DNA from 3 places in the Dorea sp. 210702-DFI.3.125 genome. Region 3 is predicted to be linked to each of the others. Evidence: riboswitches for the same ligand, from Rfam matches in the RefSeq annotation. Region 3 holds a riboswitch; each other region holds the start of a gene.

Region 1 (3,288 bases), on a different contig from region 3:
TTTAAGAAAAGTTTAAGCAATAATTGATTGTATAGAAGATGTTGAATATGTTATGATATACCCACTTCAAACATTCGAAAAAGATCAAGTTAATTTAAGAGCAGTTCTGCTCTGATCATACGGACAGATTCGTCCGATATTCCATGTTTGAAAAAATAACTATAAATGGTATAATACAAGGAGAAAAGTGTATGGAGAGAACCGAAAACTTAATCATGCAGGAAGACAGATGGAAGCCATTAAAGGAGATGAATCTCACGGACGATTTTCTATTTGATGTGGCAACCGCGGAACTGGAAAATTGCAAGACAATTATCGAATTATCTACTGGTTTGCGATTAAAAAGCCTCAAGTGGAAAGAAGGTCAGAAGGTTATTCACAATATTCCGGGAAAACGTGGAATCCGAATGGATTTTGTCGCAGAATCTGAAGATGGTCGCGTTTTTGATGTAGAGATGCAGAATCGGAAGGAAGGAAATATTCCAAAACGAACCAGATTCTATCAGGCATTGATGGACGCACCAATGTTGAAAAGCGGTGAAAAAGGTTTTGATAAGCTAAAACCGCTGTTTATTATTGTAATTTGTGACTATGATCCATATGGAATGAAGAAGTATTGCTATACGTTTGAAAGTCGCTGCAAGGAACAGCCAGATTTATTACTTGGAGATGAGGTTACAAAATTATTTCTCAGTACAAAAGGGGAAAATGAAGATGAAGTATCGAAAGAATTAGTGGATTTTCTTCATTATATTACTGAGAGTAATGAACATGGACTTCCAGAGGAATGTGATGAAAGACTTCGCCGTCTGCATGAGAGTATACAGGAGATAAAAACAAGTACAAGTGTGGAGGTCGAGTATATGAAGATGGAAGAACGAGAAAGACTGGTAAGAGAAGAGGCAACAGAGCGAGGTTTAAGAGAAGGGAGAATACGAGGAAGAGAGGAAGGAAGAATAGAAGGAAGAATAGAAGGAAGAATAGAAGGAAGAGCGGAAGGAAGAAAAGAAGGAGAACGTATAGGGGAAGAACGGCTTGCCAATTTATTAATGAAGCTTTCAAAGCAGAATCGTCAGGAAGATAGTATTAAGGCGTTGGAGGATTTGGAATATCGTAAGAAATTGTATGAGGAATTTGGCGTATAAATTGAAAAAAGAAGCTTCTATGGGAGAAATCCTGTGAAAGCTTTTTAAGCATGCCACTGAAGTATAATGAATTGTAATAAAACCCCGGTTTCATTGACTTTCTCAAGTCTAAATGTTATATTTGTTATGGAAAATTATGAAGAACGTTCGGTGCTGTTTTTAGAAGACAGGTAAAAGGGAAACAGGTGCAAGACCTGTACGAACTCGTCACTGTGAGTGAATACATAGATCATGTATTAGCACAGAATCTGAGGTTGTGTTAGACATCCACTGGGAGACTGGGAAGGAGATTCTATGTAAGATTTACAAGTCAGGAAACCTGCCGATCGTTGGTACATGGAATGATAATTCCAGATCACGAGTAATTGATTGTGCCGAAATATAAAAAGTAAGAAATCTTTTACATCAGGAAGTAGAAGATTTCTCTTTGTCGTACAATTATTTTCATGATAATTCCCAAACTACAAGGTAAAAACAAAATAAGGAGGAAAAGATGAAGAGAAAAAGTGCAAGCTTTTTAGCTGGAGTACTTGTGGCATCTATGGTGGCAACACCGTTGTCGTATACCAATGTATATGCAGAAGACCAGGATGTGGCAGAGATTGTACAGCAGGTGGAAGATACGTCTGGTGAGTCAGAAAATGTACAGGAAAGTGCGCCTGCAAAAGAGGAAAGCAAAGAAGAAGTAAAAGCAGAAGAAAATGCGACACCTGCACAACCGGAAGCTTCACAGGAGAAAGAAAATACTGGTGCCCCGGCAGATGGGACAGGTGGTCAGCAGGAAGCACAGAACGCTCAGACAAATGAGATAGCAACGCAGGAAGCAGTGACTCCGGTTCAGCCGACAGCAGCTATTAATGGTGTAAAAGTGCTGAAAAATGATGGGAATATTTATAAAATGTTCCCGACTGAGGATGCACAGGTAACAGTGGAGGAAGATAAAATGAAGATTACCTTCCACACAGGTGCAAAAAAAGTATTTGATGCAATTTACCTCGGACCACAGACGGATGAGACTAAGAATCCTGTTATAAAAGGAACAGATAATGGATCTAATTATAAATTTACAATAGAAGTTCCATTATCTAAGAAAAACAGTTGGATTCCAATATCAGTTGGACATTATGATGAAGGAACTTGGAGCGATAATTATCTCTGGATGAGTATTCCGGATCCTGGAGCACCTGTGATTACTTCCGAGCCGCAGTCTGCAGCGGTAAAAGCAGGGAAGCAGGTGAACCTGTCTGTAGAGGCAGATGGAACGGACTGCACTTATCAGTGGCAGTACAGTACAGATGGAACGAACTGGACAGATTGTATAGAGGAAAGTGCCAAGAGTGCAAATTATAGTTTCCAGATGAAAGCAGAACTGGCTGGAAAATACCACTGCGTAGTAAAGAATGCTTCTGGAGAAGTCACGTCAGAAGCAGCAGATGTAACAGTTGCGGCATCTGGGGAAGATGGAAAAGATGACAGTGGAAATGGTGGAAACCAGGGTGGAAATACTGGCAGTGATAGTTCCAATGATAATGCTTATGCAGCAAAGGATGGAATTCAGGCCATCTTTGCAAGTGACGATACAAAGAAACCGGGTCAGGCATATCCCATGTTTAACATTGCTGAGTCAGAGGCAAAGATTGCAGGGGATAAGATTCAGGTATCAATCTGGGTACAACGTGCAAGCAGTGGAAGTTTTACCTATGATGCAATTTATATCGGAAGCAAAGACGATGAAGAAAAGACTCCGCTGGTTATGGGAGTGGTAGATACAGAAAAGGATTTGGAGAAGTTTACTTTTGAAGTACCGAGTTCAATGGCGGGAGGAGAAGTACATTTTGTACCGAGAAATGGAAGAACACAAAAGTTTAGTACATCTAGTTCTCTTGCATTGAAACTTCCGGCTTTAGATGATTTTAAAAAGCAGACGGTAGTTACAATTAAAACGCAGCCGGCTTCAGAGACAACTGCGAAAGCGGGAGATAAAGTATCTCTTTTTGTAGATGCTTCCGGAGAAGAAGGAACTACACTTAGTTACCAGTGGCAGTACAGTACTGATGGAACAACATGGACAAATTGCAGTGATCTTAGTGCAGTTACAGCAAATTACACATTTACAATGGAAGAGAAGCTTGCCGGACAGTAT
Region 2 (3,288 bases), on a different contig from region 3:
AGGTATGATATAATTTTATATCAGAGAATAGGCATTGTCTTATGACAGTGCTTTTTTGGGGTAAAATATAACGGGGAAATGAAATCAAGTAAAGAGAGGTTAAAATCATGAAACAAAAGAAAAAAATGTCCTTGGCAATGCAGATTTTTATCGCGTTGATTCTTGCAATTGTAGTAGGACTTCTGATGCAGAGTCATGCAGAATTTGCAGAGAGTTACATTAAGCCGTTTGGAACAATTTTCCTGAACCTTGTAAAGTTCATCGTAGTTCCAATCGTATTATTCTCCATTATGTGTGGGATTATCTCCATGCAGGATATTAAAAAAGTAGGAGCAATTGGTTTAAAGACCGTTGTATACTATATGTGTACAACCGCATTTGCAATCACATTTGGATTGATTGGAGGAAATCTGTTCAAAGGAATGTTCCCGGTCGTTGCAACAACAGACTTGACTTATGAAGCAGCAGAGTCGGTATCATTTATGGATACAATTGTGAATATTTTCCCATCCAATTTTATTGCACCGATGTCTGAGTCCAATATGCTTCAGGTAATTGTGATGTCAGTATTGTTCGGATTTGCGATTATTCTGATTGGACCGGAGAAAAATCCACGTTTGATTCAGGGGTGTAATGATCTGAATGATATGTTTATGAAATGTATGGAGATGATCTTAAGATTATCTCCAATCGGAGTATTCTGTCTGTTGTGCCCGGTTATTGCAGTAAATGGTCCGATGATCATCGGTTCACTGGCAATGGTGCTTTTAGCAGCGTATGTCTGCTACATTATACATGCAGTTGTTGTATATTCATTAGCAGTAAAGACAATGGGCGGTATGAGTCCGATCGCATTCTTTAAAGGAATGCTTCCGGCAATGATGTTTGCATTTTCCAGTGCTTCTTCCGTAGGAACACTTCCAATCAATATGGAGTGTGTAGAGAACATGGGAGCATCAAAAGAAGTGACTTCATTTGTGCTTCCGCTTGGAGCAACAATTAACATGGACGGAACTGCAATTTATCAGGGAGTATGTGCAATCTTTATCGCGTCCTGTTATGGAATCAACCTGACACTTCCACAGATGCTGACGATTATCCTGACAGCAACACTGGCATCTATCGGAACAGCAGGTGTGCCGGGATCTGGAATGGTTATGCTGGCAATGGTACTTACATCTGTAGGACTTCCAGTAGATGGAATCGCTCTTGTAGCTGGAGTGGATCGTATCTTTGATATGGGACGTACAACAGTAAACATCACAGGTGATGCAAGCTGCTGCATGGTTGTCACAAATCTTGAGAAAAAGAAAGCATTAAGAAAAAAATAAGTATGTAGTTTCGCAAGTAGGAATGTAGAGCCATTCTTAATTATGTACACTTGGTTTTTATGAGTTTATTCTTTTTAGGAATTCCATGAAGACTGAGTGTATTTTATTTGAAAAAACGATAATTGGGTAGATATATCAATATTATTTATTTGAAATAAGCGTGCTTAATAATTATACTGGATGCAGAAGACTATATTAGTGATGGATTTGACATTTAAAAGGGAATCTGGTGAGAATCCAGGGCAGCCTATTCTACTGTAAGATGGACGAAGCTTCAACGGAGTCACTGGTATTTATATCTGCAACAGAACAGCAGTAATATAAGCCGGGAAGAGGAAAGCAGAGGATGAAATCAAGCCAGGAAACCTGCTATATAGGAATTGGGATTTTCGGTAGGGAAAAGAACAGACACTTCGTTTTATTTTCCCTGCCTTTTTTAGTGGAAAAATATTTTATACTGATCGTTCATGACAGTGATAGAAGTTATAGTGTATAAAATCCAGGGAGAATATTGAGAAACTTATTGTTTGCATGTATAATACGAGGAGGAGATTTATGCACGAATTAGACCAGATGACACCGAATCAAAGACTGAATGCTTTTATGACAGGACAATCGATGGATCGAATGCTTGCAATGCCGGTCATAGTATCTATGTCAGGCGATGTATGTGGGATGACTCATCGCGAGAAAAGAAGCTCACCGGAGAATGAGGCAAAGTGTCAGATTGAAGCGTACAAAAGATTTGGTAATGACCTTGCAGTCATTGAATACGGGCTTCACATGGTAGGAGTTGGGCTTGGGGGAACGACCAATGATCCGGAGTTTCAGACACCTGCAATCGCAACGTATCCGCTTGAAAGTTTGGATGATATTGACAAGCTGGATCCGGAACGTCTGAAAAAAGAAAATGATCCGCACCTAAGACATTGTCTGGAGGCATGCCACATTGTAAAAGAAGAAATTGGTGATGAAGTACCGGTCGGGGTTCTGATTACTGGACCATATACAGCTGCCACAAGCTGTTATCCAGCAGAGAAGCTGTTCCGTGCCATGAGGAAATCACCAGAAAAGGTTCACAGACTTGTGCAGTTTACAACAGATTGTCTTATCGATATTTATAAAGAGTTCATTCAAGAAGGGGTATTGATCCTACAATGTGATCCACTCGCTTCTGGCACAATCTTGAGAAAGAGTCAGTATCAGGAGTTTGTGCTTCCGTATGCAAAAAAAGTAAATCAGGCAATTCATGATGCAGGAGGAATGGTCTGCTATCATATATGTGGGGATACGACCAAAACAATTGATGACATGGCAGATGCAGGAAGTGATATGATCAGTGTGGACAATGTCGTTGATTTGGAGCATGTAAAAAATACAGCAGGGCAGAAGATGCCGATTCTTGGAAATGTGGCACCGGTCGACTATTTTATTCAGGGAACAAAGGAAGAAATGGATGCAGCTGTAAAGAGGTGTTTGCAGAAAGCATGGGATTCACCGAATGGTTATATTCTTGCCTCTGGATGTGATCTTTCCGGTCAGGTAAAATTGGAGAATATTGAAGCTTTTATGAATGCAGCAAGAAAGTATGGAAAGTGGCCATTAGATCCTAAGAACTTTGAATAAAATGTGTCGGAAAGAGAATCTGCCCAATTTGAATAAAAAGATATAAAATCAGAAAACTAATCTGATGGAGGTAGATAAACAGGACATGGTTGTTCAGATCATATCTGGATTTCGGGGATCCGGAAAAACAACATTCTTAAATCAATGTATAGAACAGGTAAAGGGAAAGACTGCGGTAATTCAAAATGATTTTGGTGCACAGGCAGTTGACCGGGAAAATGCAGAAGGCAGCTTGATTTATGAAGAAATCGGTGAGGGCTGCATTTGTTGTGGGATGGCACTTGAGTTTGAAGAAAAGATGCGCCGGATTGCCATGGAAGATTGTCCGGAC
Region 3 (3,288 bases):
GAGATTATTGAGATTGGTGCATTGAAAGTACGGGAAGGAAAAGTTGTTGACCGTTTTATTCGTTTTATTGAACCGGAGGCCGGGATACCTCCGATGATTACGCAACTGACCGGAATTACAAATGATATGGTAGAAGGAGCAGGGAACTGCGGCGAAGTATTGCCGGAGTTCCTTGAATTCTGCGAACAGGATACGCTGATTGGACATAATGTGCAGTTCGACTTCAGCTTTGTGAAGACAAAAGCAAAAGAACTTGGTTACACCTATGATCATATGGGAATTGATACACTTAAGATTGCCAAAGTTGTTCATGCAGACCTCCCATCCAGAAAGCTTGGCGCACTCTGCGAATACTATCATATCGAAAATGCAGCGGCGCACCGTGCATATCATGATGCTCTGGCAACCGCAAAACTGTATCAGTCTATGGCGCATTTTTATGAGGAAAAGGAACCGAAGGTTTTTAAACCACAGCCCTTGGCATATAAAGTGAAGAAAAAAGAACCGATAACCGCAAAACAGATCGCATTTCTCACAAGGCTTATGCAACAGAAGAATATTTCTATGGAAATGGACATACATACACTGACAAAGAGTGAGGCTTCCAGAGAAATCGACCGGATTTTATCCCGACCGTAATGGAAGTGAGAAACCAATATGGAATACAGTCTGACAGGCTGATGTATTGACAGTAATTATCAGATGTGTTAGATTGTAAAAGTAATAGTTAAAGATACAAAAGAATAAAAAATGCGTGAGGTGTCAGTCAGAGAAAGATATTATAAAAAGTTATTTATCTGGCTGGTGAAAAGGGAAACAGGTGTGAATCCTGTACGAACTCGTCACCGTATTTTGCGAGCTTTGAATCCTACATGCCACTGGGAGACCGGGAAGGCTGATTTTATAGCGCCTGAGCAATAAGCCGGGATACCTGCCTTTCACAGTACAGGAACATATTTGTTCAGGCCACGAGGAACTGGCAGTACGAAATACATAGAAAGGCTATTTGACGGAAGGAAGATAATTTCGTCAATAGTTTGTTTTGCGTACTCTCTGTTCATTTTTTAATGGCAGGGATTTTTTATTATATGAATTTTTATGTAATAAAAAACCTCCGGAAAAATTATTTTGTATCTTAGAAAAAAATGGAGGATGGAAAGATGAAGAAAAAATTGGTAGTCGTATTACTTACTGCAGCTATGAGTATGTCTCTGCTTGCAGGATGTGGAGGAAATTCAGGAAGTTCTGACGCAAAGAGTGATGCAAAGACAGAGAATACGAAGGAGGACAGCGATCAGGTGGCAGCAGACAAGGTGGCAAAACTGATTGATGATATCTATGTTCAGGAGAGAACTGACAAGACAGATGAACAGTGCAAAGAAGCTAAGGAAGCCTGGGACGCATTAACAGATGCCCAAAAAGAATTAGTAGAAGGTGAAAACGCAGATCCTGATTACTTCGGAAGAGATACAGGTGACGCTTCGAAAGATGATCCGTTAAATCAGGACGAGATTGGTGAGAATGAACTTCTTGTTGTAAGTTTTGGTACATCATTCAATGACAGCCGTACAAAAGATATCGGTGGAATTGAGAAAGCACTTCAGGCTGCTAATCCAGACTGGTCAGTAAGAAGAGCATTTACAGCTCAGATCATCATCAATCACGTACAGGCCCGTGATGATGAGAAGATCGACAACATGGAGCAGGCGCTGGAGCGTGCAGTAGACAATGGAGTTAAAAACCTTGTTGTTCAGCCGACACATCTGATGCATGGCGCAGAGTATGATGAGTTATCAGAGACAGTGGAAAAATATAAAGATAAATTTGAATCTGTAAAGATTGCTGAGCCTCTTCTCGGCGAAGTTGGAGCAGATGCAACAGTTATCAATGCAGACAAAGAAGCAGTTGCAAAAGCAATCACAGACGAAGCAGTTAAGACAGCAAACTATGACAGCATTGATGCAGCAGCCGAAGATGGAACCGCATTTGTATTCATGGGACATGGAACTTCACACGTTGCAAATGTAAGTTATGATCAGATGCAGACACAGATTGAGCAGCTTGGATATAAGAATGTATTTATCGGAACTGTAGAAGGTGAGCCGGAAGATACAGAGTGTCAGGCAGTCATTGAGAAAATCAAAGAGGCCGGATATAAGAAAGTAATCCTTCGTCCACTGATGGTTGTTGCAGGAGATCATGCGAACAATGATATGGCAGGAGACGATGATGATTCATGGAAGAGCCAGTTTGAAGCGTCAAAAGCATTTGACAGTGTAGAATCACAGATTGCAGGTCTTGGAGAGATTGATGCAATTCAGCAGATTTATGTAGCACATACAAAAGCTGCAATTGAAGCTAAATAGTTGACAGGTCAGATTTTCAGAGTACAATTATAAAGAAAAATAATTAGAAAAGAGAGAATGGACATGTTAAAAAAGAAATTATTAGTTTTATTACTTTCCGCCAGTATGGCAATGACAATGCTTGCCGGATGCGGAAGTAATACGGATAAGAAAGATGACACAAAAACAGAAGCTTCCAAAGATGATGCGTCAGAAGCAAAGACTGACAGCAAAGATGCGAAGGAGCCTGAGCTGGAAGATGGAACTTATAAGGTAGATTTTAATACAGACAGCGGTATGTTCCACGAGAATCCGGACTATAATGACGGAAAAGCAACGCTGACTGTTAAAGATGGTAAGATGACAGTACATATTACATTGAATTCTAAAAATATCGTACAGTTATTCTTAGGCTCAGCAGAAGATGCACAGAAAGACGGGGCAGATCTTATTGATCCGTCAGAGACAACAGAGATTACTTATTCTGATGGTTCCGCGCCAAAGGAAGTATATTCCTTTGACGTACCGGTACCGACACTGGACGATGAATTTGATCTGGCATTGGTTGGAACAAAGGGTAAATGGTATGACCATAAAGTCAGTGTGTCCAATCCGGAATTGGTACAGTAATAAGCTTTATTTTGTAACAAAATGTGAAATGAATAGTATGTAATTGGAAACCTCTATCAATGCAATAAAAAGAAAGCGTGATAGAGGTTTCTGTATTTTTATCAGAACTTTATATGAAAAAATAATAAAACATACTTTTCCTATTATAGGAATATATAGATAGAATTAATAATTAATAGAAAATATTAATAAAAACAATTGGACGAGAATAGTACAAAAAGGTACTATTAACGTAACTGATTTATAACATAGAGTTGTTAAAGATTATAAATTTGACGTGTTAGAAAGTTGTTGATAAAATGAACAGACATTA

The links. Region 3 has a riboswitch for cobalamin ahead of LI164_RS01235 (sirohydrochlorin cobaltochelatase). Riboswitches for the same ligand answer to the same signal wherever they lie in the genome.
Region 1: it holds a riboswitch for cobalamin, as region 3 does, so the genes downstream of both, LI164_RS04540 (immunoglobulin domain-containing protein) here and LI164_RS01235 (sirohydrochlorin cobaltochelatase) in region 3, are expected to answer to the same signal.
Region 2: it holds a riboswitch for cobalamin, as region 3 does, so the genes downstream of both, LI164_RS04495 (uroporphyrinogen decarboxylase family protein) here and LI164_RS01235 (sirohydrochlorin cobaltochelatase) in region 3, are expected to answer to the same signal.

The regions. Positions count from the first base shown of each region.
Region 1 is NZ_JAJCNF010000006.1:27,740-31,027, forward strand. It holds gene LI164_RS04535 (Rpn family recombination-promoting nuclease/putative transposase) at 192-1,145, shown strand; cobalamin riboswitch at 1,277-1,487, shown strand; gene LI164_RS04540 (immunoglobulin domain-containing protein) at 1,639-3,288, shown strand, end outside.
Region 2 is NZ_JAJCNF010000006.1:15,236-18,523, forward strand. It holds gene LI164_RS04490 (dicarboxylate/amino acid:cation symporter) at 108-1,331, shown strand; cobalamin riboswitch at 1,511-1,720, shown strand; gene LI164_RS04495 (uroporphyrinogen decarboxylase family protein) at 1,887-2,957, shown strand; gene LI164_RS04500 (leucine-rich repeat protein) at 3,022-3,288, shown strand, end outside.
Region 3 is NZ_JAJCNF010000002.1:20,899-24,186, forward strand. It holds gene LI164_RS01230 (PolC-type DNA polymerase III) at 1-639, shown strand, start outside; cobalamin riboswitch at 741-954, shown strand; gene LI164_RS01235 (sirohydrochlorin cobaltochelatase) at 1,161-2,366, shown strand; gene LI164_RS01240 (hypothetical protein) at 2,430-2,975, shown strand.